DNA from 3 places in the Micromonospora sp. Llam0 genome. Region 2 is predicted to be linked to each of the others. Evidence: predicted binding sites of a transcription regulator. Region 2 holds the regulator's gene; each other region holds the start of a gene.
The links. The regulator HrcA, encoded in region 2, represses chaperone genes, less so after heat shock. The targets are predictions, from matches to a motif close to GGTTNGCACNCTCNNNNNGAGNGTGCNAACC.

Region 1 (10,144 bases), on a different contig from region 2:
TCACCGCCGCCCGGGCCGCGTTGCCCGGCTGGCGTGACGCCGGCCCGCGTAGCCGGGCCGGCGTCTGTCTGGAGATCCTCGCCCGGCTGCACGCGCACAGCTTCGAGCTGGCCAACGCGGTGCAGTTCACCACCGGTCAGGCGTTCGTGATGGCGTTCCAGGCCGGCGGTACGCACGCGCTGGACCGTGCGCTGGAAGCCGTCGCCTACGCGTACGCCGAGATGACCCGCCACCCGCGCACCGCCGGCTGGGAGAAGCCGGCCGGCCGCGGCGAACCACTGCGGATGACCAAGACGTTCCACGTGGTGCCGCGCGGCGTCGCCCTGGTGGTCGGCTGCCACACCTTCCCGACCTGGAACTCCTACCCGGGGCTGTTCGCCTCCCTGGTCACCGGGAACCCGGTGCTGGTCAAGCCGCACCCCGGCGCGGTGCTGCCGCTGGCCATCACCGTCCGCTACGCCCGCGAGGTGCTCAGCGAGGCCGGCTTCGACCCCGACCTGGTGCAGCTCGCCGCCGAGGCGCCGGGCGAGCGGCTGGCGACCGTCCTCGCCGGCCGCCCCGAGGTGCGCATCATCGACTTCACCGGCTCCACCGAGTACGGCGACTGGCTGGAGGCCAACGCCCGTCAGGCCACCGTCTACACCGAGAAGGCCGGCGTCAACACGATCGTCGTCGACTCCACGGCCGACTTCGCCGGCATGTGCCGCAACATCGCCTTTTCCCTGTCACTCTACAGCGGACAGATGTGCACCACCCCGCAGAACATCCTGGTGCCGGCTGGCGGCATCGAAACCGATCAGGGGCGCAAGAGCCCGGACGAGGTGGCCGGTGGCATCGCCGCCGCGATCGGCAAACTGACCGGCGACCCGGCCCGGGCGGTCGAGCTCATCGGCGCGATCGTCGACGACGCGGTCCTCGACCGGCTCGCCGCAGCCGCCAAGCTCGGCGAACCGGTGCTGGAGTCGCGGGAGATCAGCCACCCGGCGTACCCGGACGCGGTGGTGCGTACCCCGCTGGTCGTCAAGCTCGACGCGGACGCCGACGACGTCTACGGCCGGGAGTGGTTCGGGCCGGTCACCTTCGTCGTCGCCACCGCGTCCACCGAGCGCAGCGTCGAGATCTTCCGGCGTACGGTCGCCGCCCGCGGCGCGCTCACCGCCGGCGTCTACTCGACCGACCAGCGGGTGCTCGCCGACGTGGAGGCCGCCGCGCTGGACGTCGGTGTGCACCTGTCGGCGAATCTCACCGGCGGCGTGTTCGTCAACCAGTCGGCGGCCTTCTCCGACTTCCACGCCAGCGGTGCCAACGCCGCCGCGAACTCGGCGTTGACCGACGGCGCGTACGTCGCCGGCCGGTTCCGGATCGTCCAGTCCCGCCGGCACGTCTGACCCACTGTGGTTGCCGACCGGCCCGGCTGATGAGCCGGGCCGGGGTCGGCTCGCCGGTCACGCCGGCCGGCGCATCTGCAACTCGGTCAGGTCCGGCCGGGTCGGGTGCGGCAGGCGCACGCCAGTGTCGGTGAAGCCGAGCCGCTGGTACGCCCGTACCGCCCGGTCGTTGCCGACCACCACCTCCAGTATCAGCTCCGGCCGCCCGGCCGCGCGTGACCAGGCGGCCACCGCGTCGACCAGTTCGGCGAGCAGGTTCCGGCCGCGCCAGGCCGGGCTGATGTAGACGGCGAACAGAACGGACACCGACGGGTCGTCGCGCCAGACGTGTGCTCCCGCGTGCGCCACGAACGTTGTCGGCCCGGTCTCGGCCACGAACTGGGCGATCAGGTCACCGACGGCGGACCGGGCCGCCCGCTCGGCGTACTCGTGCAGCGGGCGGGCCGCCGCGTCGGCGAGCCGTTCGATGAACGCCAACGGCGAATCGGCGAGCATCTCCAGTCGCAGCGCCCGCATCCGGGCGGCGTCGTCGGCCCGGATCCGCCGGACTGCGGCTACCGACGGTACGACGTGGTCGGTGTCGGTCCCAGTTCCCATGCCGGCATGCTCACCCGGCGCGGCCCGGCCGACAACCGGAATCCCGCCTTCGGCCCGGCCCGCGCCGGTCACGCCACCAGCGCTATCGGCCCGCCGCCAGTTTCTACCAGGTCACGCCACCAGCAGCAGGGCGGTGCCGAGCTGCCGGCAGTAGTCGACACCGTGGTCGAGCCCGTGCCGTCCGGGGTAGCGGGCCAGCGCGCCGATCACCCAGGTCTCCCCGATCGCGAGGCAGCTGACGTGCCAGAGCCCGTCCTCGTCGCGCAGCAGCCAGCCGTTCTTGATGGCGATGGTGGCCGCGTACTCGGGGGTGAGCGCGTCCCGCGGGCCGAAGTCGCCCTCACCGCGGACGGCGCGCATCTCGGACAGCAGCCACGGCGTCCACTGCGGCCCGGCCGCCCGTCCGTCGGCGAGGCAGCGCCCCAGCCTGGTCAGATCGCGGGCGGAGACGACCGTGTTGCTCCACAGGTCGCGCTCTGGGGCCGAGTCGGTCAGTCCGCAGAGCCGTACCATCCGCTCGATGGACTCCCGGCCACCGACCCGGTCGTAGGTGGCGTCCGCGCCGGGATTGTCGCTGTCCCGGATGATCGACGACAGCTGGGCCAGCTGGGGTGTCCGGAGCATGTGGCCCTGCTCGTCGGCGCGGCGCAGGTCGTCGGCGGCCAGCCACACCTTGATCAACGACATGGTGTCGCTCTGCGCGGCGAAGTTCGGCGACCCGGTGATCAGCCCGGTACGCCGGTTCAGCGCCGCCCAGGAGAAGAATCCGTCGGTCGGTGCCGGCACGGTGCCGGCACGCAGCAACACGCTGCGCTGGTGGTGGTCGTGGTCGGCGACGGTCCAGCCCGGCTCGCGCGGCGGTGGTTTGCCGGCGTCGCCGGGCAGGCCGCCGGTGAACGCCGACAGCACGATGAGCAGTCCGACGGCGGCGGCCGCCGGGCGGCGTTGGCGGGCGCGGTCGTGCCGGGGCGCGGTGCGGTCCGACCGTCGGACGGCCCGGCTGCCAGGTGCGCGATGCCGTCCGGGCTTCACGTTCTGCGGTGTACGGGACACACGTGGTCAACGAAATGTGGTGCCAGAGAGACTTGACCGGGGGTTAATGTCCCCTTTTGGGGTAGTGCGGTGCCGTCCGGCCTCGTGTAGCGTGCGATTCCGGCTGCTGTAGTCGGGCACCCGCACGGGAGTCCGATCGGTGGCTCCGGCCGGCGAACACGCCGACCAGAGGGCCGGCAGAGGCCCGGCACGACAGAAGTGAGGAAGTACCGTGGCGCAGGGCACCGTGAAGTGGTTCAACAGCGAGAAGGGCTACGGTTTCATCGCGGTCGACGGGGGTCAGGACGTCTTCGTCCACTTCTCCGCGATCGAGATGGACGGCTACAAGGCGCTCGACGACGGGCAGCGCGTCGAGTTCGAGATCGCTCAGGGGCAGAAGGGTCCTCAGGCGGAGAGGGTCCGGGTCATCGCCTAGTCACACACTGCTGGCCAACTGCGCGTCCGGTGGCCGGTGCGGCCGCCCGACCGGACGGCGACGTATCTGATAGCTCGACACAGGTCTGCGTACCCGCAAGGCGTCGGTTCTCCTCGTGGAGCCGGCGCCTTTCATCGTCTCGCCGCCCGGCGATCCTGCCCACCTGATCTTGACCGTGACCGCAGTCTGCGGCCGTGCGGCCCGACGGGTGACGTCGGGCCGGCAAGTTGCTGTTCGCTTGCACTCGACAGGGGAGAGTGCTAAACAAGGATTGGCACTCGCCAACCGGGAGTGCCAAAGGTCGGGGCGGTGGGGCCACCGCCGTCGTTCCGCTTCCGCGGGGTGACGGAGATGGCCGGTCGTCGCGGGCTATCCGGCCCGGCCGGCGGACGTCACTGTCGCCAGGTAGTGACGTCCGAAGGTGCGTAGAGCAGGCGGCATGGCGGAGCTGACCGGCTCCGGTGCTGCGAGCGTCCAGGAGGACAACGCCGTATGGCCAAGATGATCGCGTTCGACGAAGAGGCGCGCCGCGGTCTCGAGCGGGGCATGAACACCCTCGCCGACGCCGTCAAGGTGACGCTGGGCCCGAAGGGCCGCAACGTCGTGCTCGAAAAGAAGTGGGGCGCCCCCACCATCACCAACGATGGTGTGAGCATCGCCAAGGAGATCGAGCTCGAGGACCCGTACGAGAAGATCGGCGCCGAGCTGGTCAAGGAGGTCGCCAAGAAGACCGACGACGTGGCCGGTGACGGCACGACGACGGCGACCGTCCTGGCCCAGGCCCTGGTCCGCGAGGGCCTGCGCAACGTGGCGGCCGGCGCGAACCCGATGGCCCTGAAGCGGGGCATCGAGGCCGCCGTGTCCAGCGTCGCGGAGGAGCTGAGCAAGCTCGCCAAGGACGTGGAGACCAAGGAGCAGATCGCGTCCACCGCGTCGATCTCCGCCGGTGACTCCAGCGTCGGCGAGATCATCGCCGAGGCGATGGACAAGGTCGGCAAGGAAGGCGTCATCACCGTCGAGGAGAGCAACACCTTCGGCCTGGAGCTGGAGCTCACCGAGGGTATGCGCTTCGACAAGGGCTACATCTCGCCCTACTTCTGGACCGACCCGGAGCGGATGGAGGCCGTCCTCGACGACCCCTACATCCTGATCGTCAACAGCAAGATCTCCTCGGTCAAGGACCTGCTCCCGATCCTGGAGAAGATCATGCAGTCGGGCAAGCCGCTGCTGATCATCGCCGAGGACGTCGAGGGCGAGGCGCTGGCCACCCTGATCGTCAACAAGGTGCGCGGCACCTTCAAGTCGGTTGCCGTCAAGGCTCCCGGCTTCGGTGACCGCCGCAAGGCGATGCTGACCGACATCTCGATCCTCACCGGCGGCCAGGTCGTCAGCGAGGAGCTCGGCCTGAAGCTCGACGCGGTGACCATCGACATGCTGGGCCGGGCCCGCAAGGTCCAGGTGACCAAGGACGAGACCACGGTCGTCGACGGTGCCGGCGACGCCGAGCAGATCCAGGGCCGGGTCAACCAGATCCGGGCCGAGATCGAGAAGAGCGACTCCGACTACGACCGCGAGAAGCTGCAGGAGCGGCTGGCCAAGCTGGCCGGCGGCGTCGCGGTGATCAAGGTCGGCGCGGCCACCGAGGTGGAGCTCAAGGAGCGCAAGCACCGCATCGAGGACGCGGTGCGCAACGCCAAGGCGGCCGTCGAGGAGGGCATCGTCCCCGGTGGTGGCGTCGCCCTGGTGCAGGCCGGCAAGACCGCCTTCGACAAGCTCGACCTGGTCGGCGACGAGGCGACCGGCGCGCAGATCGTGAAGATCGCGCTGGACGCCCCGCTGCGGCAGATCGCCGTCAACGCCGGCCTCGAAGGCGGCGTCGTGGTGGAGAAGGTCCGCAACCTGGAGGCCGGCCACGGCCTCAACGCCGCCAACGGCGACTACGTGGACCTGCTGCAGGCGGGCATCATCGACCCGGCCAAGGTGACCCGGTCGGCGCTGCAGAACGCCTCGTCGATCGCGGCGCTGTTCCTGACCACCGAGGCCGTGGTGGCGGACAAGCCGGAGAAGAACCCGGCTCCGGCGGGTGCGCCGGGCGGCGGCGAGATGGACTTCTGAGTCCAGCCACGCCGCAGTAGCGACAAGACCGCAGGGCGGTTACCGGGCAGCTTCCCGGTAACCGCCCTGCGGCGTTTGCCACCCGCGTGCCGATCAGCCGCCGGACCGGGCGGCCCGCACCGCCGCGTACGCGTCGACCAGGCCGGCGCCGGTGAGGTTCGCCGGGTCACCGCAGGTGTCACCGCCCCCGGTGCCGGCCTCGGCTGCGGTCTGCCGCAGTATCCGCGCCGTGCCGTCCAGATCACCGATCAGCTCCGGTTGCGCCGACCACAGCAGCGCCACCACCCCGGCCACCTGCGGGGTCGCCATCGACGTACCGTCCAGCGCCGCGTACCCGCCGCCCGGCATCGCCGACAGCACATCGGCGCCCGGTGCCACCAGGTCCGGCTTGACGGTGCCGTCCGGCGCCGGGCCCCGGCTGGAGAAGTCGGTGACCTCCCGGTCGGCGTCCACCGCGCCGACGGTCAGCACATCGGTGTACGGGGCCGGCGGGTCGTCGACCGAGCTGCAGAACGGGCCGGTGTTGCCGGCGGCGGCCACCATCATCAGCCCGGCGGCGGCCAGCGCCTCGGTGGCCGGCCGCAACGAACCCAGGTCGCAGCCTTCCAGCTCCGGGCAGCCCCAGGAGTTGGTGAGCACGTGCGGCGCGCGTTCCGGTCGCCCGTCGGCGAACGGGTCGCCCCCGGTCGGGAACGGGGCCAGCATGAACTGCAGGCAGTCCAGGTAGCGTGCCGGGTTGCCCAGGTTACGGTCCAGGTTGACACAGCCGACCCAGGACGCGCCCGGCGCGACCCCGATCGGGGTGTCACCGACGGCCGAGCCGAGCGTGTGGGTGCCATGCCCGTTGTTGTCGGTCGGCGTACCGGTGCCGTTCCACGGGTCGAACCAGGAGTCGTCGCCGCCCCGGAACCCGTCCGCGAGCGCCGGATGGTCGCCGTCCACTCCGGAGTCCGAGGCGCCGACGACGATGCCGGCGCCGTCGACGCCGAGCTCCGTCCAGACCCGTTCGGCGCCGAGCATGGTGATGTTCCACGGCGGGGTACCCGGAGCGGGCTGATCGCCCCGTTCGGGCTCGACCGTGGCCGGCAACGGCCGCAGCTGCTGGCTGATCAGCACCCGGTCGACGTCGTCCCGCCGGGTCAGCCAGGGCCGCAGCGCCGGCCCGGCATCCACCTCGATCGCGTTGACCAGGTAGTACGGCGTGTAGGACAGCCCCCACCGGTCCAGGTCGTCGCGCAGGTCGGCCTGGCTGGCCTCGGCGGTGTCGACCAGCCGTTGGAAGACCGTACGGACCCGTTCGTCGCGGGCCTGCGGCCCGGTGTCGCGCGGCACGTCGGCCAGGTCGGCCTGTTCCCGCAGCACCACGAACAGCCGTTCGCCGTGCAGTCCCGGCTGCCCGACGGCGAGGTGCACGGCGGCACCGGCCACCGCCAGCACCGCGACGGTGGCCGCCGCCACCCACCGCAGTGGCCGACCCGCCAGTCGCGGTGGTCGACCCGACGGCCGCCAACCGAGACCGAAGCCGAGGCCGAGGCCCAACGCGAGCGCCAGCGCCAGCCCGACGCCGGCACCGACCGCCGCCCAGAACGGCAGGTCACGGCCGATGGCCAGGAGCAGCGAGACCTCTTCCGGGTCGAGCAGGGCCAGCGGTCCGGCGACGGACAGCCCGGCCAGTACGCCGACCGGCGCGCCGGACCGGTCGGCGGCCCAGCTGATCGCCGCGGCCGCGTAGGCGATCGGCGGCAGCACCAGGATCGCGGCCAGCTGCCCGCCGGGTTGACCGACGCCGGCGGCGAGCAGCAGCAGCCCGACTCCGGCCACCGTTCCGCCGAGCAGGATGGTGCGCACCGCCGAGCGTCCCTGCGGGCCGGCACCGATCGCCGTCCAGAACCGCCGGGGCAGCAGTTCGGCGGCGTACCAGCCGATCGCGGCCGCCGCGGCGACGGCGAGTGCCGTCTCCACCGCGCCGCCCAGCGCACCGACCCACCACCAGGGCAGCAGCAGGACCAGCCCGGCCGCGACGGCGAGCAGGACGGCGGCCGTCCGGTCCGCCTTGCCTGACTGAACCGGCCCCGGCTCGGCCTCGTTCGGCTCGGCCCTGCGCCGTAGCGCCCGCAGCCCGGCGGCGCCGGCGGCGGCGAGCACGGTGAGCGCGGCCAGGTACAGCTCGTGGTGGACGGTCGGTACGGCCCGCAGCAGCCCGAAACCGGCGAGTGCGAACGCGGCGACCAGCCAGGCCCGGCCGGTCGCCCGCACCGCCGGTGACCGGGGCACCAGCGCCAGCAGCATGGTGGGCACGCCGACCAGCAGCGCGTTGCCGAACGCGATCAGCGGCCAGACCACCGCCGGGGTGGGCAGCCCACTGGCCAGCAGGACCTGGTCGGTCAGCCAGCCGCCGGTCTGCGCGAACACCGTCACACCGACCGACCAGATCGCGATCGCCACGGCGGCGACCGTCGGCCACACGCTGGCCGACGGCGGCACGCTGCCGGCGGGCGGCTGCATCGGGTAGGGCGGCTGCGGCGGGTAGGGCTGACCGGGATACAGGTAGCCGGGATGACCGGGCGGCTGCGTCATGTCCGCCACCATAGGCGGCCGGATACGGTGGAGAGGTGCGTGACCCTGCCGTCTCCCGGTACGCAGCCGGCCAGCTGTCCGTGACCCGCCGTGCCGCCGATCTGCGCCGTCTCCGAGGCGAGCGGTTCGACGTACTGGTGATCGGAGGTGGGGCGACCGGCGCGGGCGCCGCGCTCGACGCCGCGTCCCGCGGCCTCAAGGTGGCACTGGTCGAGGCCCGCGACTTTGCCGCCGGCACGTCCAGCCGGTCCAGCAAACTGATCCACGGCGGGCTGCGCTACCTGGAGCAGCTCGAATTCGGGCTGGTGCACGAGGCGTTGACCGAACGTGGGCTGCTGGCCACCCGGATCGCCCCGCACCTGGTCCGGCCGGTGCCGATCCTGGTTCCGCTGCCGCAGGGCGGCACCAACGGGCCACGGGCGCTGCCCGGCCGGGTCTGGCGGCGGGCCTACTACGGCACCGGCGTCGCCGCGTACGACGCGTTCGCCGGGGTGTTCGGCGGCGGCCGGGGGATGCCGCTGCACCGGCACCTGTCCCGCGAAGGCGCCCGGCGGGTCTTCCCCAGCCTGCGGTCGGACGTCGTCGCCGGTGCCGTGCGCTACTACGACGGTCAGGTCGACGACGCCCGCCTGGTGGTCACCCTGGCGCGGACCGCGGCCAGCCTCGGCGCGGCCGTGGTGACCAGCGCCCGCGCCGTCGGCCTGCTGCGCCAGGCCCGCGAGGTGACCGGGGTGCGGGTCCGGGACATGGAGGCCCGGCCCGGCGACCCGGACGCCGAATTCGAGGTACGCGCCCGTACCGTCATCGCGGCCACCGGGGTGTGGAGCGACGACGTGTCGCGGATGCTCGGCGACGTCGGGGTCCGGCCCGGTCTGCGGGTACGCGCGTCCAAGGGCGTGCATCTGGTGGTGCCCCGGTCGGCGATCACCGGCGAGGCCGGGCTGATCCTGCGTACCGCCACCTCGGTGCTGTTCGTGCTGCCCTGGGGCGGGCACTGGATCATCGGCACCACGGACACCGACTGGCGGCTCGACCGCGCCCACCCGGCCGCCTCCGAGCGTGACATCGGCTACCTGCTCGACCAGGTGAACACGGTGCTGGACCGGCCGTTGACGCCGCGCGACATCGAAGGGGTGTACGCCGGGCTGCGGCCGCTGCTGTCCGGTGAGGCGGACTCGACGTCGCGGCTGTCCCGCGAGCACGCTGTGGTCGAGCCGATGCTGGGGCTGCTGCTGGTGGCCGGCGGCAAGTACACGACGTACCGGGTGATGGCCGCGGACGTGGTGGACCGGGCGGCGGCCCGGCTCGGGGTGAGCCGGCCGTCGCGGACCGCCGACCTGCCGCTGCTCGGTGCCGACGGGTTCGCCGCGATGTGGCGGGACCGGGCCGACGTGGCCCGCCGGCATGGCGTCCCGGTCGGGGTGCTGGAGCACCTGCTGGAGCGGTACGGCACCCTCGCGGTGGAGCTGCTGGCGTTGATCGGCGACGATCCGTTGCTGGCCAGCCCGGTGCCCGGCGCACCCGAGTACCTGGCCGTTGAGATCGCCTACGCGGCCCGCGCCGAGGGCGCGCTGCACCTGGACGACGTGCTGACCCGGCGGACCCGGATCTCGATCGAGACGCCGCACCGGGGCAACGAGTCGGCCGGGCACGCCGCCGAGGTGATGGGCCGGGTGCTCGGCTGGGACGAGGCGGTGCGGGACCGTGAGGTGGAGCACTACCGGGCCCGGGTGGCGGCGGAGCTGCAGTCGCAGCGGATGCCGGACGACGCGACCGCCGACGCGGCGCGGCTCGGTGCGGCGGACGTCCGGGGCTTCGCCGCCGACCGGGGCGTGGACTGGCCGACCGACTCCGACGTCTCCGCCGGCTGAACATCCGCCCCTGCTGACCCGGCTGGTCCGTCCGGCCGGCTGCAGGTCAGAGCAGTTTGCCGGGGTTCAGCAGATTCGTCGGGTCCAGCGCCTGCTTGACCGCGCGGTGCACCCGCATGCCGACCGGG
Region 2 (10,144 bases):
ACGTCCGCAGCACCGCCGGACCGAGCCGCACCGGTCGGGCTCCGGCGTCGACGAAGGTGGCCAGCTCGGCGTCGTCGATCCCGCCTTCCGGCCCCACCACCAGCAGCACCGACCCGGTGGTCGGCAGGTCGGCGACGGCCAGCCGCTGCTGCGCCGACTCGTGCAGGACGAAGCTGGCGGCCGACGCCGCGCACCGGGCGGCGATCGCGTCGGTGGGCTCGGCCGGCTGCTCGTCGGAGCCGCCGATCACCGGCAGCCACGGTCGGCGGGCCTGTTTGCTGGCTTCCCGCGCGGTGCCGACCCATCGTTGCCGGGCCCGGGCACCACGGTCGTCGCGCCAGCGGGTCACCGAGCGGGCAGCCGCCCACGGGACGATCTCGTCGACCCCGACCTCGGTCATCGCCTGCACCGCCAGCTCGCCCCGGTCGCCCTTGGCGATGCCCTGCGCCACCACCAGCCGGGGATCGGTGGCGCTGACGTACCCGGTGTCGAGGACCCGCAGATCGAGCTGGTGCCGGCCGACGGCCTCGACCACCGCGTCGGCGACGCCGCCGCGCCCGTCGGCGAGCCGCAACCGCTCGCCCGGGCGCAGCCGGACCACCGTGGCGGCGTGGTGGCCCTCCGGCCCGTCGAGGGTGTGGGTCGGCCCGGTCGGCAGGCACTCGACGAGAAACAGTGGGGCGCTCACCTCGGATCGGTTCTCCGCTGCTGCTCGCTGGTCGGGCCGGGCGGCGGGTCAGCCGTGGCCGTTGAACGCGTCGCGCATCCGGGAGAAGAACCCGCCCTGCTTGGTCAGCTCGGCGACCTCCTCGCCCCGGGCCTTGGCGAACTCGCGCAGCGCCCGCTCCTGCTCGGCGTCGAGCTTGGTGGGGGTACGCACGTCGAGGTGCACGTAGAGGTCGCCACGGCCGGTGCCGCGCAGATGCGGCACGCCGCGCCCGCGCAGCCGCAGGGTGGCACCGGGCTGGGTGCCCGGCTTGACGTCCACCGGCTCGTCGCTGTCCAGTGTCCGGATGGTCAGCCGGGTGCCGAGCGCCGCGGCGGTCATCGGCACGGTGACCCGGCAGTGCAGGTCGTCACCCTTGCGGGAGTAGACGTCGTGCGGCCGCTCGTGGATCTCGACGTACAGGTCACCGGCGGTGCCCCCGCCCGGCCCGACCTCGCCCTGCTGGGCCAACCGGATCCGCATCCCGTCCTCCACCCCGGCGGGGATCTTGACGGTCAGCGAACGTCGGGTCCGGACCCGGCCGTCACCGGAACAGGTGGCGCAGGGATGCGGGATGACGGTGCCGTAGCCCTGGCAGGCCACGCAGGGCCGGGACGAGACCACCTGGCCGAGGAAGGTCCGTTGCACGGACTGGACCTCGCCGCGCCCGCCGCACGCCTCGCAGGTCGCCAGGTGGGTGCCGGCCGCGGTGCCCGCGCCGGAGCATGTGGTGCAGATCACCGCGGTGTCGACGGTGATCGGTGCTTCCACGCCGAACGCGGTGTCGGTCAGATCGAGCTCCAGGCGCAGGATCGCGTCGGCGCCGGGGCGGGTCCGCGACCGGGGCCCACGGGAGCCGGCCGCCGCCCCGAAGAAGGCGTCCATGATGTCCTGGAAGCCGACGAAGGGCCCGGCCCCGCCGGGGCCGCCGCCGGGCGCGCCGCCGGGTGCCAACGGGTCGCCACCGAGATCGACGATCTGCCGCTTCTGGTCGTCGGAGAGCACCTCGTACGCGGCATTGATGTCCTTGAACTTGTCAGCCGCCACCGGATCCGGATTGACGTCCGGATGGTACTGCCGGGCCAACTTGCGGTAGGCCCGCTTGATGTCGTCAGCGGAGGCGTCCCGGCTCACGCCGAGAATCCCGTAGTAGTCCTTGGCCACTGCGTCTGGTGTCCTCATGTGTCAGTCTCGCATGTGCAGTTCGCCGGGTCGTTTTTGATCCTGCCCGCCGGTCAGTTCTGCGCCAGCAGATCGCCGACGTAGCGTGCCACGGCGCGAACCGTGGCGATGGTGCCGGGGTAGTCCATCCGGGTGGGCCCCAGCACGCCGAGGCCACCGACGATGACGGTGCCCGGACCGTAACCGGTGCTGACCACGGATGCGGCCCGCAGGTTGTCGATCTCGTTCTCGTCGCCGATGCGGACCCGCAGGGTGCTCGGCTCCACCTCGCCGATCAGCTTGAGCAGGACGACCTCCTCCTCCAGTGCCTCCAGTATCGGGCGCAGGGAGCCCTGGAAGTCGAGTAGTCCCCCTCTGGTCAGGTTAGCCGTCCCGGCCAGCGCGATGCGTTCCTCGTGCCGCTCGACCAACGTCTCCAGCAGGACCGTCGAGAGCGTGGTCATCGCCGGTCGCAGGTCCGATGGCGCCTCGTCGACCAACGCCTGGACCAACGGCGGGGTGTCGGAGAGCCGACAGCCGTCGAGCTTCTCGTTGGCCAGCCGACGCAGATCGGTCACGTCGTCGGCGCTGATCGGGGCCGGCAGCTCCACCAGCCGCTGTTCGACCCGGCCGGTGTCGACGATCAGGACCAGCATCAGCCGGGTGGTCGAGATCGGCACCAGCTCCAGGTGCCGTACCGACGACCGGGACAGGCTCGGGTACTGCACCACCGCGACCTGGCGGGTGAGCTGGGCGAGCAACCGGACGGTGCGGTGCACGACGTCGTCGAGGTCGACGGCGCCGGCGAGGAAGCGTTCGATCGCCCTGCGCTCCGCCGGGCTGAGGGGTTTCACCCGGGACAGCCGGTCGACGAACAACCGGTAGCCACGGTCGGTCGGGACCCGCCCGGCGCTGGTGTGCGGCTGCCGGATGTAGCCCTCTTCCTCCAGCACCGCCATGTCGTTACGCACGGTCGCCGGTGACACCCCGAGCTGGTGCCGCTCGACCAGCGCCTTGCTGCCGACCGGCTCCTGGGTGGCGACGTAGTCCTCGACGATCGCCCGGAGCACGTCGAGTTTGCGGTCGTCGAGACCCATCCGCACCTCCTCCGCTGGCACCTGTCGGACCGGTCCGAGGCTACGGCCCCGGCCGTCGCGGCGGCCGGTGGGTGGCCGGACCGACGACGGACGCCCCTGCTGGCACTCGCCGGTTGTGAGTGCCAGCATACGTCGATCGGGCCGGGCCGGGCCGGCGATGATCAATTCGCCGGGCGGGGGCGTACCGGGCGATATGTCACCAAGTGCACTCCTTCGGGTCGGATCCGCCGTCCGGCGGGCCCCGCAAGGCCGGCCAGCCAACCCCGCGCAAGCCGACCGACCAGCGGAGACGGCCTGCCCGGACGGGAAAATCGTCGGCGGGGCTAACTGGCGCGGCTTGATCCGTCCCCCTACCGTGTCGGGCATGACTGAACCACCTCGCCCACCAGGGGAGAACGGTCCCGGCGGCATGCCGCAGGACCCCAACTCCCCGCCGCCACCTCCAGCGTCCTACTCGATGCCGGGCGAGGCCTCCTCTCCCGGATACCCCCCGCCGCCCGGCGGCGCGAGCCCGCCCCCCGGCGGATACCCCCCGCCCGGCGGTTTCCCGCCCGGCGGTCCGGCGTACGGAGGTCAACCCCCGTCCGGCTACGCCACCAACGACGACAAGACCTGGGCGCTGGTCGCCCACTTCGGTGGCGCCCTGGGCGCGTTCATCAGCTTCGGACCGCTCGGCTTCGTCGGCCCGCTGATCGCCTACCTGGTCAAGGGTCAGCAGTCACCGGCCGTACGGGCGCACGCGCTGGCCGCGCTCAACTTCCAGATTCTCTGGTCGGCCATCGCCTTCGTGCTGCTCTTCGTCAGCTGGTGCCTGCTGTTCATCCCCAGCCTGGTGGTGTTCGCCATCCAGATCATCTTCGGGATCATCGCGGGCGTGAAGGCCAACGAGGGGACGCTGTACAAGTACCCGATGTCCGCCAACTTCATCAAGTGACACCGCTCGCCCCCGGATCCGTACCGGCTCCGGGGGCGTCACCGGTGGCGGCGGTTCACGGCAGCAGGTCCCGGACGACCGCGTCGGCCAGCAGCCGGCCGCGCAGGGTCAGCACCGCCTGCCCGGCGGCGAGCGCGCCGGGGTCGAGCAGCCCGTCGTCGCCGGCCCGCTCGGCCGCGACCCGGCCGGCCGGATCCAGTCGCGCCAGCGGCAGCCCACTGGCCAGCCGCAGCCGCAGCATCACCTCTTCGACCTGCTGCTCGGTGCCGGTGAGCAGTTCCCGGCCGTGGCCGGGCGAGCGTCCGGCGGCCAGCCGCTCGGCGTACGACCGGGGATGCCGCACGTTCCACCAGCGGACCCCGCCGACGTGGCTGTGTGCCCCCGGCCCGAGACCCCACCAGTCGCCGCCGGTCCAGTACAGCAGGTTGTGCCGGCACCGGCCGACGTCCGACCGGGCCCAGTTCGACACCTCGTACCAGTCGAATCCGGCGCCGCTCAGCGCCGATTCGGCGGCGAGGTAGCGGTCGGCGGCGACGTCGTCGTCGGGGTACGGCAGTTCGCCGCGCCGCATCCTGGCCGCCAACCGGGTGCCGTCCTCGACGATCAGCGCGTACGCGCTGACGTGGTCGACACCGGCCGCCACCACCGCCGCCAGCGACTCGTCGAAATCCGCCGCGCTCTCCCCCGGCGTACCGTAGATCAGATCGAGATTGACGTGCTCGAACCCGGCCTCCCGGGCCTCCCGGGCGGCGGTGACCGCGCGGCCCGGCGCGTGCCGGCGGTCCAGCACGGCGAGCACCGTCGCTGCGGTCGACTGCATGCCGAGCGACACCCTGGTGTAGCCGGCGGCCCGCAGCGCCCGCAGCGACGCCGGGGTCACCGACTCCGGATTGGCCTCGGTGGTGACCTCCGCGTCGGCGGCCAGCCCCCAGGTGGCGTCGATCGCGTCGAGCAGCCGGGCCAGCGCGTCGGCCGGCAGCAGGCTCGGCGTGCCGCCGCCGACGAAGACCGTGTCCACCTGCCGTGGCGGGCGGTCGGCCAGGACCTTCGCGGCCAGTTCCAGCTCGCCCAGCACGGCGTCCAGGTACTCGCCGACCGGCGCGCTGCCGCCGAGTTCGGCAGGTGTGTACGTGTTGAAGTCGCAGTAGCCGCAGCGGCTGGCGCAGAACGGCACGTGCAGGTAGACCCCGAAACCGCGCTGGCCGCTGCGGGCGAGCGCGGACGGCGGCAACGCCCCGTCGGCGGGCACCGGCGTACCGGCGGGTGGTGCTCCTGGCATGGGACTAGTGTGCCGGCATGGATGAGCCCCGACCCACCAGGTCCGCGCAGCCACTGATCCGTACGGCCACCGCCGCCGGGATCACCACCCTGACCCTGGACAGCCCGGGCAACCGCAACGCGCTGTCCACCCCGCTGATGACCGAACTGCTCGCCGGCCTGGCCGAGGCGGTCGCCGCCCCGCAGGTCCGGGTGGTGGTGCTGAGCCACACCGGGCCGGTCTTCTGCTCCGGTGCCGACCTGAAGGAGACCGCCGAGGCGTACGCGACCCGACAGGTGCCGGTCGGGATGCTCGGCGACGTACTCGCGGCGCTCTGGGAGTGCCCCAAGCCGGTGGTGGCCCGGGTCGGTGGCCCGGCCCGGGCCGGCGGGCTGGGGCTGATCGCCGCGGCCGACATCGCGATCTGCGACGCGGCGGCCACCTTCGCCTTCACCGAGGTACGGCTCGGAGTGGTCCCGGCGGTGATCTCCGCCACCGTGCTGCGCCGGCTGCAGCCGCGGGCAGCGGCGCAGCTGTACCTCACCGGTGAACTGTTCGATGGTGCCCGGGCGGAGCAGATCGGTCTGGTCAGCGCCGCCGTACCGGCCGGGGAGCTGGACGCCGCGGTGACGGCGAGCTGTGCCGCACTGGTCCGGGGTGCTCCGGGCGCCCTGGCCGGCACCAAGCAGCTGCTCCGGCGCACCCCGGCGGCGGACATCCGGGCCGAGACGGCCGAGCTGCGCGAGCTCTCCACCGAATACTTCCTCTCCGACGAGGGCCGCGAGGGCGTACGGGCGTTCCGCGACAAACGCGACCCGAGCTGGCTGCCCGGCGGTGACCACGGATAGTCGCCCCGAAACGGGGTATCTGCGGCGTACGGGGTCGAGGCGTACGGCGTAAGGGCCGGGTACGGCAAGCGCGGGACCCTCTCCCGCTGGACGACACAACCGTCCCTGGTGTACCAAAGGTCCCAGCAACACGCGTGGGGGTGACGGTGCGGGCTAGGACGGTGCTGGTGCTGGTCGCCGTGCTGGCGGCGATCGCCCTGTTGGGCGGAGTCGGCCTGGGCCGGTGGATCGGCGATTTCGCGTTGCCCGAGGGCTGGCGGGGCTGCACCGTCGAGCTGCCCGAGTCCATGCCGGGGGCGGGCGACAGCCAACTGCGTCGGGTGTCGCTCGATCCGGAGCAGATGGCGAACGCCGCCACGATCGCGGCGATCGGGGTGCAGCGCGGGCTGGCGCCCCGTGCCGTGGTGGTAGCGCTGGCGACCGGGTTTCAGGAGTCCAAGCTGCGCAACCTGACCGGCGGGGACCGGGACTCGGTCGGGTTGTTCCAGCAGCGCCCCAGCCAGGGGTGGGGCACGGTCGAGCAGATCCGCGACACCAGGTACGCGACGAACGCGTTCTACGCCGGCCTGGAACGAATCCGGGGTTGGCAGGACATGCGGGTCACCGACGCCGCGCAGGCCGTCCAGCGGTCGGCCTTCCCCGAGGCGTACGAGAAGTGGACCGACGAGTCGCAGGTGCTCACCGCTGCGCTGCTCGGCGAGGCCACCGGCGCGGTCGCCTGCACGGTGACCCAGGATCCGGTGATGCGGGGTGCCGAGGCGACGGCGGCGCTCACCGACGGTCTGCGGCTGGACTGGGGCGGCCTGGAGTCACTGCTGCCGGTACCCACCACGCCGTCACTGAGCGTTCCGGCGGAGAACGCGCAGGCCGGGTGGCGATATGCGCACTGGCTCGTTTCCCATGCCACTGATCATGGCGTCAAAAGGGTCACGTTCGGCGATCAGGAATGGACCGCGGAAGGCGGCAGTTGGTCGTCGATTTCCGGCAGTGAGATCGAGACCGGGCGGGTGATGGCGGAGGTCTTCACCTGACGTCGACAATCGGCCTCCAGGTTGCATATCTTAACCGACAGTTAGCGCAACATACGGCAAATTATGCAATACGGACATTTCGCACGGCAGACCTGTACCGAAAGTGCGCACCCCGACACCTCACGTGCGATCGGCTGTGGCCGACCACACGGCCCGCAATTTGCTGACAATCGGCCCGGGCGGGCCGGCCGAGAGGCGGGCTAGGATCGGCATCCGCCAGGCCCGAAAGGGGCGCACCACCGACAGGACGGGACAGCTGTGTTCGATTACGGCGGGCGGACCGGTTACGAAGCGATCAGCGACATCGACCGCAAGGAGTTCCACGAGCAGGGCTTCCTCCTGCTGCGCAACGTGCTGACCGAGGACCACCGGGCGGCGCTCGAGGCCGCGGTCGACCGGGTGTACGCCGAGGAGAAGGCCGCCGGCAAGACCACCGCCGACGGCACCCTGCATCTGCTGGGCTTCCTGGACCGCGACGAACTCTTCGGCGACCTGCTCACCCATCCGATCGCGTTCCCGTACATGTGGGGGCTGGCCGGTTGGAACATCTACACCCACCACAACCACCTCGACGTCACCCCACCGGCGCTGGAGCCGGAGAAGCCGTACTGGGGGTGGCACCAGGACGGCTACCGGCAGAACTCCGACCCGGAGACGATGGACCCGAACCTGCCCCGGCCGATGTTCTCGCTGAAGGTGGCCTACGTCCTGTCCGACCTGTCGGAGACCGGCCGCGGCGCCACCAAGGTGATCCCCGGCAGCCACCTGCGCAACTCGCTGCCCCGCCCGGCCGACCTCACCGTGCACAACCCGGATCCCGAAGGCACGGTCGAGATCACCGCGAACCCGGGCGACGCGTTCATCTTCGACCGCCGGCAGTGGCACTCCCGGTCGACCAACCTGTCCACGATCACCCGCAAGATGCTGTTCATCGGGTACACGTACCGCTGGATCCGCCCGTTGGACGAGTTGCATGTCGACAAGGACCGCCAGTGGTGGGCGAACCGGACGCCGGTGCAGCGACAACTGCTCGGCGAAGGCACCCATACCGCGAACTACTGGGGCATCAACTGGGACGGCTACATCGACGACGAGATCCCGCTCCGTAAGGAACTCAAGGAGCGCGGGCTGCTCGACCGCAGCATCCCCTGGCTGCGCTGACCCGCGACAACCGGGTCCGTCGTCGGCGTCCGCCCCCGCAGGTGCCGGGATGGGCGCCGACGACGGACCCGGTGCCGTCGGCTGGGGATTCCTCAGTCCGTCGGCTGGGCCGCTCAGTACCGGCTCATGCTGCGGCGACCACCGACCCCGACGACCAGGGCCACACCGACCGCGGCCAGGATCACCTGCACGAAGAACTCCCGCCAGTCGAAGCCGGCGGTGCTGGCGAAACCGGCGGCACGGGCGATGACGGTGCCCAGCAGCGCGGCGCCGACGCCGATCAGCATGGTCAACCAGATCGGGATGTTCTGCTTGCCCGGCACGACCAGCCGGCCGAGCGCGCCGATGATGAGGCCGACGATGAGAGCGGTGATGATGCCGGTAACGGTCATTGTTCATCCTCCTTGCCGGAGATGTCGCGTTGTCCTTGGTGACCGCTAAGTTCCCGGCCATCGCGACGACCAAACCGGTTCATCGCCGCCGGAGGAGACAACCGCGTCAGCGTCCGGAGGATGCCGCCACGTCCCGCACCGCCACGTCCATGGTCGCGAAGGCCAGCGGCGGCGGCTCGGCAAGGGCGAACCAACCGCACTCGGTGGCCTCGGCCGAGTCGAGTCGGACCCGGTCGCTGACCAGGGTGGCCAGGAAGAAGCACTCCAGCACGCTCAACGTCTCGTCCTGGAACTCGTACTCACCCAGATAGAGGCCGACCAGCGCACCGAGCTCGACCTCGACGCCCAACTCCTCCCGGCACTCGCGCAGCGCCGCCGACCGGGGATGTTCCGCCCCGTCACAGAACCCGCCAGGGGTCTCCCAGTGACCGGCCCGGGGCGGCTTGGCCCGGCGGATGGCCAGGAACCGGGTCCGGGCCGGGTCGGTCACCACCACGTTGACGGTCGGCCGGGAATTCTGGAACAGCTGGTAGTCGCAGCCGCCGCAGCGCACCGGCGGCGGACCGGACAGCCCGGCTCCGCATCGCGGACAGTACGCCGCGCTCGGGCCGTAGCCACGGGGGATCACCGCTTGCCGCCGGCCTTCCCGTCCGAGCTACCGCCGTCCGAGGTGGACAGAGCCGCGATGAACGCCTCCTGCGGCACCTCCACCCGGCCGACCATCTTCATCCGCTTCTTGCCTTCCTTCTGCTTCTCCAGCAGCTTGCGCTTACGGCTGATGTCGCCGCCATAGCATTTGGCCAGCACGTCCTTACGGATCGCCCGGATCGTCTCCCGGGCGATCACCCGGCTGCCGATCGCAGCCTGGATCGGCACCTCGAACTGCTGGCGCGGGATGAGGTTGCGCAGCTTGGCGGCGATCGTCGTACCGTAGCTGTACGCCTTCTCCTTGTGCACGATCGCACTGAACGCGTCCACCGGCTCGCCGTGCAGCAGGATGTCCACCTTGACCAGGTCCGACGGCTGCTCGCCGGAAGGCTCGTAGTCCAGCGAGGCGTAGCCCTTGGTCCGGCTCTTCAGCTGGTCGAAGAAGTCGAAGATGATCTCGGCGAGCGGCAGCGTGTAGCGCAGCTCCACCCGGTCGGCGGAGAGGTAGTCCATGCCCTGCAACGAGCCGCGCCGCCCCTGGCACAGCTCCATCACCGCACCGACGTAGTCGTTCGGGGTCAGTACGGTGGCCCGGACCACCGGCTCGTGCACCTCGGCGATCTTGCCGGTCGGGTACTCACTCGGGTTGGTGACGGTGGCCGTCTCGCCATCCTCCATCACCACCCGGTAGACCACGTTCGGTGCGGTCGAGATCAGGTCGAGGTTGAACTCCCGCTCCAACCGCTCCCGGATGATCTCCAGGTGCAGCAGGCCCAGGAAGCCGCAGCGGAACCCGAAGCCGAGCGCGCCGGACGTCTCCGGCTCGTAGGTCAACGCCGCGTCGTTGAGCTTCAGTTTGTCCAGCGCCTCACGCAGCGCCGGGTAGTCGGAGCCGTCGATCGGATACA
Region 3 (10,144 bases), on a different contig from region 2:
CAGCAGCGCCTCGGTCGGGGTGCCGCAGGTCCAGCCGTCGACGGACCGGCCGACGACCTGGTCGGCTCCGGGCAGCGGGCCCGCCTCGACCAGCAGGTCCCGCACCGGTACGCCGAGCCAGCGGGCGTTGCCGATGAGGTTCCCGCCCACCTCGTTCGAGACACAGGCCAGCGTGACGTACCGCTCCACCAGCTCCATCCCGAGCAGGTCGGCGTAGCTCAGGGTGATCGGGTTGGTCACCCGGCCGTGGATCCGCAGCTGCCATTCGTCCGGGTCGACCTGGGGCACGACCAGCGCGGTGTCGATCCGGTAGAAGTCACGGTTCGTGGTGACGTACCGGCTCAGCCCCGGTGCCGCCGGGTCCACACCGAACGGCAGCGGCGGCGCGGCGGCGACCGGGGCGGGCAGTGTCACGGCGGACCTGGCGGTGGCCACCCCCCGGCGTTGCGCCAGCCAGCGACCGCCGGCACCGGTGACCAGGGCGGCGCCGACCGACACGCCGACGCTGGACAGGAACCGTCGCCGGTCGGCGGTGCCGGCGCCGGGCCGAACCGGTACCGGCTCGGCAGACGAGGCAGACGAGGCAGACGAGGCAGGCGACGCGGCGGCGGCCGGCCGCAGCGGGCCGGCGAGCAGCGCCCAGAGCAGCAACGCGGCGGCGGACGCGCCGATCACCGCCGGCAGGACGGCGGCCGGCCCGGCGCCGGGCCGGGTGAGCGCGGCCACCGCGCCGACCACGCCGAAAACCGCGACGCCGACGAAGCCGACGGCCAGCCGGCGGGCGGCCAGCATCCCGATGACGGCCGCGAACCCGGCGAGCAGTACGCCGGTGCCGATCAGCAGCGCGGTCTTGTCGTGTACGCCGAACACGTCGATGGCGAACTGTTTCAGCGGCTCGGGGACGGTGTCGACGACCACCCCGCCGACCGCGACCAGCGGTGCCGAGCGGGCGCCGGTGGCGACGGCGATCAGCTCGGCCAGGCCCAGGGCGAGTGCGGCCGCGGCCACGCCGGCGAGCGCTGCGAGCGGCCCGGGCAGGCGGCCCGGCGGTTCGGTCTGCGCAGCTGGCCCGGTCGGCTCCGGCCCTGTCGCGTCCGGCACCGTCGGCTCCGCCCTCATCGCGTCCAGCCCATCTGTCCGGCACCGTACGGGTCGACGGCGCGTAGGTATACCGCCGACGATACGCAGAATCCGCGTGATCAGAAACCTCGGGCGGAATGCACCCTCGGCCGTACTGATCACGCGGATCCAGGTGGCGCAGGTGGAACAGGTGGAACAGGTGGAGCTTCCGGTCAGAAACCGGGACCGTGCTGGTGGCCGTGCCCGTGGTCGTGACTGTGACCGCCGGCGGCCGGCTCGGCCTTCTCCGGCTTCTCCACCACCAGGCTCTCGGTGGTGAGCAGCAGCCCGGCGATCGACGCGGCGTTGCTGACCGCGTTGCGGGTCACCTTCACCGGGTCGATGATGCCGGCCCGGGCGAGATCGACGTACTCACCGGTGGCGGCGTTGAGCCCGTGGCCCCAGTCGCCTTCGAGCACCTTGCCGACCACCACGTACCCGTCGTAGCCGGCGTTCTGGGCGATCCACCGCAGCGGCTCGTGCAGCGCCTTGCGGACCACCGAGACGCCGACCTTCTCGTCGCCGTCGAAGCCGAGGTCGTCGTCGAGCACGGCGGCGATCTGGCTCAGCGCCGCGCCGCCGCCGGGGATGGTGCCCTCCTCGACCGCGGCCTTGGTCGCGGCGATGGCGTCCTCGATGCGGTGCTTGCGCTCCTTCATCTCGACCTCGGTGGCGGCCCCGGCCTTGATCACCGCGATGCCGCCGGAGAGCTTGGCCAGCCGCTCGGCGAGCTTCTCCCGGTCCCAGTCCGAGTCGGACGCGTCGATCTCCTTGCGGATCTGGGTGACCCGGTCGGCGACCTCGGAGTCGTTGCCGGCGCCGTCGACCACCGTGGTGGTGTCCTTGTCGACCACGATCCGCCGGGCCCGGCCCAGCGACTCCAGCCCGACCGCGTCGAGCTTGTAGCCCAACTCCGGGGCGATCAGCTCGGCGCCGGTCAGGATCGCCATGTCCTGCAGCATCGCCTTGCGCCGGTCGCCGAAGCCGGGGGCCTTGACCGCACAGATCTTCACGGTCTTACGTACGGCGTTGACCACCAGGGTGGACAGCGCCTGCCCGTCGACGTCCTCGGCGACGATCAGCAGCGGCTTGCTGTCCTGGACGATCTTCTCCAGCAGCGGCAGCAGCTCCTCGATCGAGGAGATCTTCTGGGTGGTGATCAGGATGTACGCGTCCTCGAGGACCGCCTCCTGCGCTTCGGCGTCGGTGACGAAGTGCGGGGAGATGAAGCCCTTGTCGAACTGCAGGCCCTCGGTGACCTCCAGCTCGGTGGCCAGGGTGGAGCCTTCCTCGACGGTGATCACGCCGTCGCGGCCGACCCGCTCCATCGCCTCGGCGATCAGCTCGCCGATCGTGGCGTCCTGGGCCGAGATCGTCGCGACCTGCGCGATCGAGCCCTTGTCGGCCACGTCCGCCGCCTTGGCCAGCAGCGATTCGGAGACCTTCTGCGCGGCCGCGTCGATGCCGCGCTTGAGGCCGGCCGGGTTGGTCCCGGCGGCGACGTTGCGCAGACCTTCACGGACCATCGCCTGGGCGAGCACGGTGGCGGTGGTGGTCCCGTCGCCGGCGACGTCGTTGGTCTTCGTCGCCACCTCCTTGACCAGCTGCGCACCGAGGTTCTCGTACGGGTTGGTGAGCTCGATCTCCTTGGCGATGGTCACGCCATCGTTGGTGATCGTCGGAGCGCCGAACTTCTTGTCCAGCACGACGTTGCGCCCGCGCGGGCCGAGGGTGACCTTGACCGTGTCCGCGAGCGTGTTGACGCCGTGCTCCAAGAGGTGCCGGGCGTCGTCCGAGAAACTCAGGATCTTCGCCATGACATTCCCTTCACAGGCACTAGCCGTCGGCCGGCCGGCGGCTGCCGGGCTCCGGCCGACGGGCGACGCCCCGAAGCCCCGGCTGGGGCTTCGGGGCGTTCAGCACTGGCAGTAGGTCACTTCTCGATGACCGCGAGGACGTCGCGGGCGGAGAGCACCAGGTACTCCTCGCCGGCGTACTTGACCTCGGTGCCGCCGTACTTCGAGTAGATGACCGTGTCGCCGACGTTGACGTCAACCGGGATCCGGTTGCCCTTGTCGTCGACGCGGCCGGGGCCGACAGCGAGGACGGTGCCCTCCTGCGGCTTCTCCTTGGCGGTGTCGGGGATCACGATGCCCGACGCCGTGGTGGTCTCAGCCTCGTTCGCCTGGACCAGGATCCGGTCCTCGAGCGGCTTGATCGCAACCTTGGTCGCGGTAGTCACGGGCATACCCTCCTGGGGTATCTGGTTTTGGTGCCGGCCACGTGGGTAACCGGCGTCAATCTGCCTCATGTCCACCGGGCGGATCCGTCGTCGCGGGTGCCGGACCGCCTGGCGTTTCGCTCACCGGCGGGAGCCGGTGGGCTGGCACCCTCGACCCGAGAGTGCTAACCGCAGATTAGCAGTCGCCTGTGCGGAGTGCTAGCCCGATGGCCGAGCATGGACAATGTCGCGGTGCACCCGGACGAACTGGCCGCCCTGCGTGCCCCGGAAGGCGCGGCCGCGCTGGTCACCGCAGGCGAGGTGCTGGCCGCGTCGGGCGGGGCGGATCCCCTCGCGGCGGCGACCGCGCTGCGTACCGCCGGGGTGCCGGCACCGCTCGCGACCGCAGCGCTCACCCAGGCCGCGCTGCGCGCCCGCGCGACCGGCAAGTTCGGCCCGGCCGCCGACCGGATGTTCTTCACCCGCGCCGGCCTGGAGCAGGCCACCCGGTCGGTGGTCGCCGACCGGCGCGCCGCCCGGTTGCGCGCCGCCGGGGTGCGCCACCTCGCCGACCTGGGTTGCGGTCTCGGCGCGGACACCCTCGCCGCCGCCCGGGCCGGCATCCGGGTGTACGCGGTGGAGGCCGACCCGGGCACCGCCGCGATCGCCGCCGCCAACGCAGCGGCGACCGGGCTGGCCGACCTGGTCGACGTGGTCTGCGCCGACGCCACCGGAGTCGACGTCTCCGGCTACGACGCGGTCTTCTGCGACCCGGCCCGCCGTACCGGCAGCGGTCGGCGCACCTTCGACCCGGACAGCTACTCCCCGTCCTGGGACTTCGTCCGGTCGCTGGTCGCCCGGGTGCCGCGGACCGTGCTCAAGGTGGCGCCGGGCATCGACCACGCGCTGATCCCGCCGGGAGCCGAGGCCGAGTGGGTCAGCGTCGACCGGGAGGTGGTCGAGGCGGCGTTCTGGTGCGGCCCGCTGGCCGACGCCCCGCGCCGGGCCACCCTGCTGCGTGCCGGACGGCCGGCCACGGACCTGGTCGGCGACGGCGACGAGCCGGTCGACGTCGGCCCGGTCCGGCGTTACCTGTACGACCCGGACGGGGCGGTGGTCCGCTCGCACCTGGTCGCCGCGTTCGCCGCGACCGTCGGCGGCACCCTCGCCGACGGGTCGATCGCCTACGTCTACGCCGACACGCCGACCGACACGCCGTACGGCCGATGTCTGGAGATCACCGACGTGCTGCCGTTCTCGCTGAAGCGGCTGCGGGCGTTGCTGCGCGAACGCGGTGTCACGCGGCTGGAGATCCTCAAACGCGGTTCCCCGCTCGACCCCGCCCAGTTGCGGCGTGACCTGCGGCTGCGTACCGCCGCCGGAGCCGGCGTGGCGGCGAGCCTGGTGCTGACCCGGGTGGCCGGCGCCCCGACGGCGCTGCTCGCCCACCCGGTGGAGGCACCAGGCCGGTAACGTCGCGCGGCATGGCAGGTACCGCGACCCCGGCGACGACGCTGCTGACCAAGCGGCGGATCACCTTCCAACTGCACCCGTACCGGGTCTCGCCGGACACCCCGGACTACGGCGCGGCGGTCGCGGCCGCCCTCGGCGTCGCCGCCGAGCAGGTCTTCAAGACGCTGGTGGCGCAGGTCGACGGGGCACTCGCCGTCGGTGTCGTGCCGGTCACCGGGGAGCTGGGCCTGAAGGCCTTCGCGGTGGCGCTCGGTGGTAAGCGCGCGGTGCTCGCCGACCGGGTGCTCGCCGAGCGGACCACCGGGTACGTCCGGGGTGGGATCAGCCCGATCGGGCAGCGTAAACGCCTGCCGACGGTGCTGGACGCCTCGGCGCAGCGGTTCGCCGAGGTGTACGTCTCGGCCGGCCGTCGCGGGTTGCAGCTGAGTATCACTCCGGGCGATCTGGCAGCGGTGGCCGACGCCCGGTTCGCCCCGATCGCTACCCACTGATCCGGTCAGTCGACGGGCAGATGTCCGCCACGTTGCTGAATTGTTATCGCGGGCAACAAAACTGGTGACGTCAGCGGTCTTGTGCTCGGCGCCACACTCCTAATACGTTGCCGGACACAACAAAACTGTGACGGCCCAGCCCAGCCCCAGGCCGTTGCCGTCGCCGGCCGGGTCTCCGGAGCCCATCAGCGCCGCGCGAGCCACACCTGATACCGCACGACACGCACCAGCACCAACCCCTTGTACGCGAAACATCACCCTTCGAAAGGACCCGAGCGATGCGCAGAGGGATCCTCAGCACCGCCGCCGCTGGCGTCCTGCTCGCCGGCGGCCTGACCGCCTGTAGCAGCGACACCGGCACCGACAGCGGTGACACGCCCACCCCGAAGATCGGCGTGATCCTGCCGGACAGCGCCTCCTCCGACCGCTGGGAGACCGCCGACCGGCGCTTCCTGCAGGAGGCGTTCGACGCCGCCGGCGTGCAGGCCACCATCCAGAACGCCCAGGGCGACAAGGCCCAGTTCCAGACCCTCGCCGACCAGATGATCACCGACGGGGCCACCGTCCTGATGATCGTCAACCTGGACTCCGGCACCGGCAAGGCCGTGCTGGACAAGGCCAAGCAGCAGGGCGTCGCCACCATCGACTACGACCGGCTGACCCTGGGCGGCTCCGCCGAGTACTACGTGAGCTTCGACAACGAGGCCGTCGGCCAACTGCAGGGCGAAGGTCTGGTCAAGTGCCTGACCGACGCCGGCGTGGAAGAGCCGACCATCGCCACCCTCAACGGCTCCGAGACCGACAACAACGCCACCCTGTTCAAGAACGGCTACGACGGCGTGCTCGACCCGCTGTACGAGTCCGGCGAATACGTCAAGGGCCCGGACCGCTGGGTGCCGGACTGGGACGGCGCCCAGGCCGCCACGCTGTTCGAGCAGATGCTGACCCAGACCGGCGGCGAGATCGACGGTGTGCTGGCCGCCAACGACACCCTCGGCAACGCGGCGATCTCGGTGCTCAAGCGCAACCAGCTCAACGGCCAGGTGCCGGTCACCGGGCAGGACGCCACCCCGCAGGGTCTGCAGAACATCCTCGCCGGCGACCAGTGCATGACCGTCTACAAGGCGATCAAGGCCGAGGCGCAGGCCGCCGCCGACCTGGCGGTCGCGCTGGCCAACGGTGAGCGCAAGGAGGTCGCGCAGACCGTCACCGACCCGGAGACCAACCGGGAGGTGCCGTCGGTGCTGCTCACCCCGCAGGCCATCTACAAGGAGAACGTCGCCGACGTGGTCAACGACGGCTACGTCACCGCCGAGGAGCTCTGCACCGACGAGTTCGCCGAGCTCTGCGCCGAGGCCGGCATCAGCTGACCGGCGTACCGGCGACCGACCGGTAGCCCCGCCGCGGGTGTCACCCGGCAGCACCATCGCCGGGTGACACCCGCGGCGGCGGAACCGGCACCGGCCGGACACCCTCACGAAGGAGACCACCCGTGTCCGCGACCCCCCTGCTGCAACTGCGCGGGATCGACAAGAACTTCGGCCCCGTCCAGGTGCTGCGCAACGTCGACTTCGCCGTCTACCCCGGCGAGGTGACCGCGCTCGTCGGTGACAACGGTGCCGGCAAGTCCACCCTGGTCAAATGCATCAGCGGCATCCACCCGATCGACCGCGGCGAGGTCCTCGTCAACGGCCGCCGGGTGCACATCCACAATCCGCGCGACGCCGCCTCGCACGGCATCGAGGTCGTCTACCAGGACCTCGCGCTCTGCGACAACCTCGACATCGTGCAGAACATGTTCCTCGGGCGGGAGAAGCGCTCCGGGATCGTGCTGGACGAGACCACCATGGAGCAGATGGCCGCGGACACCCTCGCCGGGCTCTCCGTCCGGACCGTCAAGTCGCTGCGGCAACTCGTCGCCAGCCTCTCCGGCGGCCAGCGCCAGACCGTCGCCATCGCCAAGGCGGTGCTGTGGAACAGCAAGGTCGTCATCCTCGACGAACCCACCGCGGCGCTCGGCGTCGCCCAGACCGCCCAGGTGCTCGAACTGGTCCGCCGGCTCGCCGACAACGGCCTCGCCGTCGTGCTGATCTCGCACAACATGAACGATGTCTTCGCGGTGTCGGACCGGATCGCCGCGCTGTACCTCGGCCAGATGGTCGCCCAGGTCCGCAGCACGGAGATCACCCACGCGCAGATCGTGGAGCTGATCACCGCCGGCCGCAGCGGTGACCTCGGCCTGCCGGCCGACAACGGCACCGAGTACACCGTCACCACCGGACCGGGAGCCGACCGATGAGCACCGCCACCTCGACAGTCCAGCGGCCCGCCGCCCCGGCCGACTCGCCCGGCGTCGGCGAACACCTGCGCAACTACTCCTCCCGGGTGCGCGGCGGCGACCTCGGCGCACTGCCCGCCATCCTCGGTCTCGTCGTGCTCTGCACGGTCTTCTCGATCGTGCGGCCCAACTTCTTCACCGCCGGCAACTTCGCCAACCTGTTCATCCAGGGCGGAGCGGTCACCCTGATCGCGATGGGGCTGATCTTCGTCCTGCTGCTCGGTGAGATCGACCTCTCCGCCGGCTTCGCCAGCGGTGTCTGCGCCGCGATCCTGGCGGTCGTCTCCACCGAGATGGGACTGCCCTGGTACGTGGCGGTGCTGGCGGCGGTCGCCACCGGCACCCTGATCGGCACCACCCTCGGATTCCTGGTCGCCAAGGTCGGCATCCCGTCGTTCGTGGTCACCCTGGCCGCGTTCCTCGCCTTCCAGGGCACCGTGCTGCTGCTGATCGAAGGCGGCAAGAACGTCTCGCTGCGCGACGACGTGCTCATCGCGATCGTCAACCGCAACGTCCCGCCGGTCGTCGGCTGGGCGATCTTCGGCGTCGGGGTGGCCGGGTTCGCGCTGATCCAACTGCTGCGCTACCGCACCCGGTCCGCCAAGGGCCTGGTCACCGACCCGATGGTGGTGGTGCTGACCCGCATCGGCGTGCTGATCGCGATCGCCGGCGCCGCCGTCTACATCCTCAACCAGGAGCGCAGCATCAACCCGCTGATCACCTCGCTACGCGGGGTGCCGATCGTGGTGCCGGTCATCGTGGTACTGCTGGTCTTCTGGACCTTCGTGCTGCGGCGCACCGCGTACGGCCGGCACATCTACGCCGTCGGCGGCAACCGGGAAGCCGCCCGCCGGGCCGGCATCAACGTCGACCGGATCCGGATCTCCGCCTTCATGATCTGCTCCTCGATGGCCGCCGTCGGCGGCATCGTGGCCGCCAGCCGGGCCAACTCGGTGGACGCCAACACCGGCGGCAGCAACGTGCTGCTGTTCGCCGTCGGCGCGGCGGTGATCGGCGGCACCAGCCTGTTCGGCGGCAAGGGCCGGGTCCTCGACGCGGTCCTCGGCGGCGCCGTGGTCGCGGTCATCGAGAACGGCATGGGGCTGATGAACGTCAGCTCCGGGGTGAAGTTCGTCTTCACCGGACTGGTGCTGCTGCTGGCCGCCAGCGTCGACGCGCTGTCCCGTCGTCGCGCCGCCGCCGGGTCACGATGACTGCGGAGACGAAGAACCGATGCGGGCAGGACCCAGCCAGGAGGAGATCCGCCGGCACAACCTCGGCGCGTTGCTGCGGCACGTGCACGTGCACGGCGCCACCTCACGGGCCGAACTGACCACCACGCTGGGGCTCAACCGCAGCACCATCGGCGCGCTCACCGCCGACCTGGCCGCCGCCGGCCTGGTCAGCGAGGGCGGCGCCCGGGAAACCGGCCGGGCCGGACGACCGTCGCTGGTCGTCCGGCCCGCGTCCGAGCGGGTGTACGCGTACGCGCTCAGCATCGAGGTCGACCGGCTACGGGCCGCCCGGGTCGGGCTCGGTGGCCGGATCCTCGACATGCGCACCGCCGAACGGCCGCGCGGGACGCTGGCCGCCGAGGCGGTCGGCCCGCTCACCGGCTTCGTCAAGGAGCTGCACCAGGCGGTGCCGGCCGGCTCGGTCTGCGTCGGCAGCGGCGTCGCGGTCTGCGGCATGGTCCGCCGCGACGACGGCATGGTCCGGCTCGGGCCGACCATGGGCTGGGTCGACGAGCCGCTGGGCGCCGCCCTGGCCGAGGCGCTCGGCGACGACCGGGGCGTCCTGGTCGGCAACGTCTCCGACGTGTGTGCGCTGGCCGAACACACCCGGGGCGCGGCGGTCGGCTGCGACCACGTCATCTACCTGTACGGCGACGTCGGCATCGGCGCCGGGATCATCGCCGGTGGCCGGCGGGTCACCGGACACGGCGGGTACGGCGGCGAGGTCGGCCACATGGTGGTGCACCCCGGCGGCCGGCCCTGCCTGTGCGGATCCCGGGGCTGCTGGGAGACCGAGATCGGCGAACACGCGCTGATCCAGGCGGCCGGCCGCAGCGGGGCCGTCGTCGGCCGCGAAGCGGTGCTCGCCGTGGTGGACGCGGCCGACCGGGGCGACAGCCAGGCCCAGGCCGCGGTCCGCCAGGTCGGCAACTGGCTCGGCTTCGGCGTGGCCAACCTGGTCAACATCTTCAACCCGGAGACGGTGATCTTCGGCGGTACGCTGCGGGACGTCTACCTGGCGGCGGCCGCGCACGTGCGCAGTCGGCTCAACTCCAACGGGTTACCGGCCTGCCGGGAACACGTCCGGCTGCGTACCCCGAAACTCGGCGACGACGCCCCACTGATCGGCGCCGCCGAACTCGCCTTCGAGCAGCTGCTCGCCGACCCGCTCGACGCGGTCGCCGGCTGACCCGAGACCCTGCCAGGTGCGCCACAGATCGGCGTACGGACCGTCGGCGGCGACCAGCTCGTCGTGCGAGCCGAACTC

Region 1: groL (chaperonin GroEL) is a predicted target of HrcA. The motif match lies at 3,723-3,753, and genes of this name have one in related genera.
Region 3: groES (co-chaperone GroES) is a predicted target of HrcA. The motif match lies at 3,501-3,531, and genes of this name have one in related genera.

The regions. Positions count from the first base shown of each region.
Region 1 is NZ_RJJY01000002.1:901,063-911,206, reverse strand. It holds gene paaN (phenylacetic acid degradation protein PaaN) at 1-1,388, shown strand, start outside; gene EDC02_RS31470 (GNAT family N-acetyltransferase) at 1,446-1,985, opposite strand; gene EDC02_RS31465 (serine hydrolase) at 2,097-3,017, opposite strand; gene EDC02_RS31460 (cold-shock protein) at 3,250-3,453, shown strand; gene groL (chaperonin GroEL) at 3,946-5,568, shown strand; gene EDC02_RS31450 (S8 family serine peptidase) at 5,662-8,073, opposite strand; gene EDC02_RS31445 (glycerol-3-phosphate dehydrogenase/oxidase) at 8,181-10,016, shown strand; gene EDC02_RS31440 (FAD-binding oxidoreductase) at 10,063-10,144, opposite strand, start outside.
Region 2 is NZ_RJJY01000001.1:4,125,804-4,135,947, forward strand. It holds gene EDC02_RS18035 (16S rRNA (uracil(1498)-N(3))-methyltransferase) at 1-688, opposite strand, end outside; gene dnaJ (molecular chaperone DnaJ) at 737-1,870, opposite strand; gene hrcA (heat-inducible transcriptional repressor HrcA) at 1,942-2,964, opposite strand; gene EDC02_RS18050 (DUF4870 domain-containing protein) at 3,329-3,898, shown strand; gene hemW (radical SAM family heme chaperone HemW) at 3,954-5,177, opposite strand; gene EDC02_RS18060 (enoyl-CoA hydratase-related protein) at 5,195-6,004, shown strand; gene EDC02_RS18065 (hypothetical protein) at 6,145-7,035, shown strand; gene EDC02_RS18070 (phytanoyl-CoA dioxygenase family protein) at 7,294-8,196, shown strand; gene EDC02_RS18075 (GlsB/YeaQ/YmgE family stress response membrane protein) at 8,310-8,588, opposite strand; gene EDC02_RS18080 (NUDIX hydrolase) at 8,695-9,216, opposite strand; gene lepA (translation elongation factor 4) at 9,213-10,144, opposite strand, start outside.
Region 3 is NZ_RJJY01000002.1:1,179,333-1,189,476, forward strand. It holds gene EDC02_RS32695 (molybdopterin-dependent oxidoreductase) at 1-1,038, opposite strand, end outside; gene groL (chaperonin GroEL) at 1,293-2,936, opposite strand; gene groES (co-chaperone GroES) at 3,053-3,367, opposite strand; gene EDC02_RS32710 (class I SAM-dependent methyltransferase) at 3,578-4,813, shown strand; gene ybaK (Cys-tRNA(Pro) deacylase) at 4,825-5,304, shown strand; gene EDC02_RS32720 (sugar ABC transporter substrate-binding protein) at 5,583-6,674, shown strand; gene EDC02_RS32725 (ATP-binding cassette domain-containing protein) at 6,797-7,603, shown strand; gene EDC02_RS32730 (sugar ABC transporter permease) at 7,600-8,856, shown strand; gene EDC02_RS32735 (ROK family transcriptional regulator) at 8,876-10,066, shown strand.